Puniceicoccus vermicola: one gene and its partner. The protein of the gene in region 1 interacts with the protein of each later gene in a pairwise test. Links are inferred from orthologs where the notes say so. Each region holds a gene or a part of one and is shown on either strand. Other genes may lie near its edges.

What was found.
Region 2: the proteins of hflK (region 1) and ftsH interact in binary tests that used the Escherichia coli proteins (3 or more experiments, as listed by UniProt). The link is inferred for Puniceicoccus vermicola from one-to-one orthologs.

Annotation. Positions count from the first base shown.
Region 1 is NZ_JACHVA010000086.1:9,438-12,587, reverse strand. The notes cover bases 142-2,970. They hold hflK (FtsH protease activity modulator HflK), read left to right. Parts: upstream 142-951; coding sequence 952-1,989; downstream 1,990-2,970. Other genes in these bases: hflC (protease modulator HflC), read left to right, coding at 1,986-2,970; H5P30_RS11105 (hypothetical protein), read right to left, coding at 142-529. Outside these bases: more of H5P30_RS11105, read right to left, coding at 1-141; more of hflC, read left to right, coding at 2,971-3,050; H5P30_RS11090 (response regulator), read left to right, coding at 3,091-3,150.
Region 2 is NZ_JACHVA010000127.1:30,962-34,231, forward strand. What follows is about bases 228-3,176. They hold ftsH (ATP-dependent zinc metalloprotease FtsH), read right to left. Parts: upstream 2,743-3,176; coding sequence 712-2,742; downstream 228-711. Other genes in these bases: H5P30_RS16970 (agmatine deiminase family protein), read right to left, coding at 228-666; tilS (tRNA lysidine(34) synthetase TilS), read right to left, coding at 2,787-3,176. Also shown: more of H5P30_RS16970, read right to left, coding at 1-227; more of tilS, read right to left, coding at 3,177-3,270. UniProt on the Escherichia coli protein: Acts as a processive, ATP-dependent zinc metallopeptidase for both cytoplasmic and membrane proteins. Plays a role in the quality control of integral membrane proteins.

The DNA of each region.
Region 1 (3,150 bases):
ATGCGTAGCGTAGAGAGGCACCCAGAAAGATCGTGTCTGTATCGACCTTGGTGTCCGAGTTTTTCAGGTCGGCCGTATCGTTGAAGCGATAGTTTGCCGAGAGATCGAGGTAGAAACTGGCAAACAGTTCGAAATCAAATCCCATGCGGAGGGCGTAGAAAGGCTTATCCTGCCAATCGCCATCTTCATTGATCCAGCCGATCCCAGCGGCTACATAAATTCCTTCACCGAAAAGGATATAAGCCTCCGGAGCCCAAGCCGATTCACCGAAACGGTCAGGCAGAAATTCTACATCGGCCTCAAATCCGACCAGATTCTTCCAATATTGGTAAGAAATGAGGTAGGAGAACCCGTTGTCATCGACATCGTCGACATCAATATCGGAAAGAGACACCCAGTAATTGGCCCCCACCCCGAGGCGATGCGTACCGTAGTTTTGGGTGATCACCGCTTGCTGCGCTTGCAGAGAAGCAGAGGCAGCGAAAATTCCGAGGAGAAAAACTGAAGGGAAAAGGTGGAAACGTTTCATTTCATGGAGATAGCAGAAGTTTTTGCCAAAAACCAAGTGGAATCTTCACAAAGTCGGTTCTCGGGTATAGCCCGAAGTGCGGCGACTTAACAGGACAACTGAAGCCATTCTGCGAGAAAGCCATGAACAAGATGAAGGAAGCGCGGTACTTCTAAGTCCGCAGAAGCGTACCACAGGCTGCCGGCCTGTGCCCTAAATCGAGAGCTAGACGGGTCCTGCGAAGCGAACGAACGAAGCTTGGAAACTCTCGCTACCTTCCTCGCATTCCCGTTCTCGCATGACTTGAGTCGGGCGATTCTCCCCACTGCCAACGACGAGAAAACGCCCGAACCCAACAGTGACACCGCACCGCGTCGGCAATCGATAGCTCTCCCCAGGAACCCCAAACGACTAAAGTCGATCGGGAACGCCCTTCCCTGTCCGTGCACAAGCTCATTTGTGCGATTCTCCCGCAATTCGTTGACAGGAGTCCGAACCCCCTTCTCCTTCGGGTCATTGTGAGAGTTGAGTTCCCCGACGGCCGTGAAGCCGAAATTAATTTCTGGAAGTATATCTGGATCCCCATCGTCCTCTTGATCGGCTTGGTCCTCGCCACGAGCTTCCATCAGGTCGATGCCGACGAAGAAGGAGTCCTTTTGCGTTTCGGCAAGCAGGTAAAGACCGTGGGACCCGGCCTCCAGTTCCACCTGCCTTACCCGATCGACAAAATGGTCAAGGTCAAGACTCGGCGGGTCGATGTCCAAGAGTTCGGCTATCGTAGCGGACCTGGGGGGCGAATCACCGAGTCGGGCTACGACGATGAATCCTCCATGCTGACGGGTGACCTCAACATCGTCCTCGCCGGTTGGGATGTACAGTTCAGCCGAGAAAACCCCGAGCAGTTCCTCTTTAACGTCAAAGACCCCATCGCGACGCTCCGGGACATTTCGCAGTCAGTGATGCGAGAGATCATGGGCGACCGCGCCAGTATTCCCATCCTCACCATTGGGCGGGCCGAGATTCAGGAGCGGGTGAGAAAATTGATTCAAGCTCAAGCCGACCAGTTCAAGATGGGGCTGCGAATCAACGAGGTGAATCTGATCTTCGTCAGTCCTCCCGCCCAAGTCCAAGCCGCTTTCAACGATTTGAATAAAGCCGAGCAGGATGCCGTGCGGTTCTATGAAGAAGCCTCCCGTGAATACCAGGAGAACGTCCCACGGGCGCAAGGGCAGGCCGAGCGTATCGTCCTCGAATCCGAAGGGTTTCTCGAGAGCCGGGTCAACCGGGCCGAGGGGGACGCGGACCGCTTTCTCGAAATGCTGCGCGCTTACGAAGAGTCACCGGAAGTGACCCGCCAGCGCCTCTACCTCGAAACTTTGGAAAAACGACTGCCCGAGGTCGGCGAAGTCTGGATTGTCGATGAGGACATGAAAGGGGTTCTACCCCTGCTCAATTTAAATGAAGGAGGACTGAAACAATGACCGCCGCCCGCAAACGAAATCCCGCCGTCCTCTGGATCCTCGGACTCATCGCCGCCATCGTATTGGTCGCCGCAGCCTGGACCAGCCTCTACACCATCAGTGAATGGGAACAAGCCGTGATCACCGAATTTGGTGAAGTCGTGGGCGATCCGGTTACCCAAGCTGGCCTTCACGTCAAAAGGCCGTGGCAGCAGGTGCGCCGTTTCGATTCACGTCTCCAGCGTTGGGACGGACGCCAAACCACGACCATCACCCGCGACCGCAAAACGGTAAACGTCGACGTCACCGCCCGCTGGCGCATCGACGATGCGAAACAATTTCTCGAAGCGGTCAATTCCATCAACCAAGCAGACACTCGCCTCAACGGAATCATCGCCGGGGCCGTGAAGGATGAAATTGCCAAATACGATCTCTACGAGGTGATCCGGAGCAGCAACGGCATCCTCGACATCAAAACCGAGGAGCTCTCCATCAAGCTCGATTCGGGCGATCTCGAAGAAATCTCCGTAGAAGAGGTCGCCACTCTCGGAAGCGATCTCCCCGAGTTGCACCAGTCCACCGATGGGGCCTATCTTGCCGGACGCCCGATTGTCCTCCAAGGCATCCTCCAGGAAGCTCGCAAAAGACTCGCTCAAATCGGTCTCGGAATCGCGCTCGAGGACATTCTCATCAAACAGCTGAACTACACGCAGGAAATCGAGTCGAACGTCTACGCCCAGATGAACGCTGAATTGCAGAAAATCTCAGCTGGCTTCCGTTCGAACGGAAAAAAGCGCGCCGAGCAACGCCTCGGGGAGATGGAACGCGAATTGGCCCGGATCAGCAGTGAGGCAGAGCAGAGGGCGCAAGTCATTCGTGGACAGGCCGAAGCCAAGGCCATTCGGATCTACGCGGAAGCTTACAATCAGGATCCGGGGTTCTATCGCTTCCTGCGAACCCTCCAAGCCTACGACAAAGGCCTCGGGGGAAATAGCCGTATCCTGATCGGCTCTGGGAGTCCGTTTTTCGACCTGTTGAATAGCATCGATTCCACCGATTCCGCAGCCGAGGGAAATCCCTAATTTACTTGAAACAGAGCGAATTCGGGTCTACGTTTCAAATATGACCCCGGTTAAAGAGGCCCCGTCCCTCGACCTCACTTTCTCTCATATCACGGATGGA
Region 2 (3,270 bases), on another replicon or contig:
CACCGCTCCACTGGGTGCAAAAGCAGCGATGACATCAATATGACCGCCGGTATCGTCCCCAGCGTAGGCACGCGGAAGACTCACGATATGGGATGCCCCTAAAGTTGTGGCCAGCTGTTCCTGCAATTCGTTGGAAGGGACTCCCGGATTGCGACCGGGGTCTTCGAGAACCGGAGTCGTAGTGAGAATGGTGCCCTGCCCATTCGAATGAATACCGCCTCCCTCCAAAGCCAACTTTGAACGGATGATCAGGAGACCCATGCCCTCCGCAATGCGACTGCTGGCTTTTGCATCGGCCTCAATGGGACCGAACCTCCCACCCCATCCGGTAAAGCGCCAGCAAAGAGCGGCGAGATCATTGTTCTCGAAAATAAAGGTGGGAGCCGCATCGCGGGCCCAAGCATCGTCGAGGGGGAACTCATGAACCGTCGCCCGACGGCCGAGAATCGACTCCGCCTCCTGACGCACCGACGCATCCGCCCCTACCTTGACTGGCTCGAAGGAACAAAGCACATCGACCAGTTTCTGGAAAGCATCGCGAACGGTGGAAAAATCCGAAGCCGAACCGTAGAGGTACTGCTCCGGACGAGTCGGCCAAAAGATCCACGTCCCGGCGTGAGGTTCCCACTCCGCCGGCATCCGGCGCGTGTTATCACTCGTGCTCACGAGCCGTATCTCAAAGAATTGAAACCGAAAAAGCGGATCCGCTCATCAAGCGGGGGCACCGGAGGGCTCACGTCCTCCGCCCATGTCCTCGCTTTTTTCATCCGACTTCTTTTCCTTACCTTCATCGCTTTCGGCCTTGCTGCCCCGAAAACGAACAGGCTCGATCTGGACGACGTCCGACTGGATGGAACCGGTATCGATGATTTCATGCACATGCTTGCCTTCGACGGTCTCGTGCTCCAAGAGAGCCGCCGCCAAAGTATGCAGGTGCTCGAGGTGCTCTTCGAGAATCTCCTGACAGCGCTTATACTGCTTGATGACAATATCGTGAATGGCCTTATCTATCGCCTGAGCGGTGGCCTCACTGTAATTTTGATCGCGGGAGATTTCCTTCCCGAGGAAGATGTGATCCTGATTGTCACCGAAGGCAATCGGCCCCAATTCACTCATTCCCCAATCGCAAACCATACGGCGAGCCATCTTGGTCGCCATCTTGATGTCACCGGAGGCTCCGCTGGTGATTTCATCGAGAACCATGTCCTCGGCGATACGGCCGCCCATCGCGCAGCAGATCTGGTTCAGGGCACGCTTTTTCGCTTGGTTAAGAATATCCTTCTTCGGCGAAAACATCGTGCTCCCAAGGCTCTGGCCACGTGGGATGATGGTCACTTTGTGAATGGGCAGGTGTCCGTCGTCGATGACGGCTTGGACAATGGCGTGACCCGCTTCGTGGTAAGCAGTGATCTTCTTATCTTCGTCATCCATAAGACGACGACGTTCCCGACCGAAAGAGATCTTCTCGCGGGCCTCATCGAGGTCGCTCATTTCCACTTCCTTCTTGGAACGGCGGGCGGCAATCAGCGCCCCTTCATTCAGAAGATTAGCCAGATCGGCCCCAGCAAATCCAGGAGTTGCCCGAGCGATAACGTGCAAATCGATGTCCTTCGAAAGCTTAATCTTCCGGGCATGGACCTGAAGAATCTCTTCGCGTCCGTTCAGATCGGGAGGATCGATCATCACCTGACGGTCGAAACGGCCTGGGCGCAAGAGGGCGCGGTCGAGGACGTCCGGACGATTGGTGGCGGCGATGACAATGATGCCTTCGTGACCATCAAAACCATCCATCTCGACGAGGAGCGAATTCAGCGTCTGCTCGCGCTCGTCGTTTCCACCACCAAGACCTGCACCCCGCTGGCGACCGACCGCGTCGATTTCGTCAATGAAGATGATGCAGGGAGAATTCTTGCGGGCTTGCTCGAACATGTCGCGGACACGAGCGGCCCCGACTCCGACGAACATCTCCACAAAGTCTGAACCGGAAATCGTAAAAAACGGAACATCCGCCTCGCCAGCAACGGCCTTGGCGAGAAGGGTTTTCCCCGTCCCCGGAGGGCCCACCATGAGCACGCCTTTCGGGATCTTACCCCCGATGCGCTGGAAACGCTTGGGATCCTTAAGGAAGTCAACAATCTCGCTGACTTCTTCCTTGGCTTCATCGCAACCCGCCACGTCCCGAAAAACCACTTTCTCGCGGTCCCGGGTAAGCATCTTCGCTTTGCTCTTGCCGAAGCTCATAGCTCCCCGCCCTGCATTGCGCAATTGGCGGATGAAGAGGAAATAAAGGAGTCCGATGATGAGGAGAAACGGAACGATATTGAGAATCAGATCCGTGAGAAAGGTGCTGGCTGGCTCCTCACGAAAAGCGGCACGGATTTTCGTGTAATCGTCTTCCGTGAGCCGTCCCCGGGCCTCAAAGCGCTCGGGCTTCAAGCTCGCGTCGGCTTCCACCTGCTTCGCAGTATCCCCGTCGGGAGCAATCTCCCCACTGATGATGTACCATTCACTGCCACCCGTCGGATCGTTTTTAATCGTCCCACTGACAATTTGGTTCGCTTCGACCGCTTGGATCACCTCAGGAACGCTGAGCTTCTCCATCGAGGCGCGCTGCGAGTCACTGAGAGCGTAGAGTGCAAATATGGCCGCGATGATTCCGAGCCAGATCATCAAGACCTTCGGCTGGAAACGATCGGGTTGGGGCGGGCGCTGCGGCGTCTTCCTATCTTTATCTTCTTTCATTAGCGGTGGTTGCGACCTTTTTAGCCGCAAGCTAGTAAATTTCGTTAGCTCGGTTCGTAAGTCAAACTCAGAAGGTTCTCTTCTGGAGAAGTCAGCCGATAGTTATGCGCCGGTGGCAAGCCTGGAACCCATAGAATCTGGTCTTGGTGCGCAATTACCGGCAATTGCCTCCTCCGTTCGGAGGAGATTTTTCGGTCGGTGAACCAGTCCTGCAACTTACGACTTCCCGGAGATCCCAAGGGACGAAAACGATCACCCGCCCGCCACAGCCGCACTATCAACGGAGCGTCAGGATCCATCGGACCTTGAAGATAAACGTGCCGGCAGGGATCTACCGCCCCGCTGCGGATGCGCTCATAAAGCTTCCGGTCAGAGGCCAATGTTTTCCGCTGCAACCGACTCCCATCCGGCAGACATAGAGTCTTCCCCGCCAACCATTCCAACGGATCCCATTCAACGAGCTCCGATTCCGACTCCCAAAGAAGGCCCTCTGAATCGAGGGTAATCCACTTCCCTACTCCGACGCTC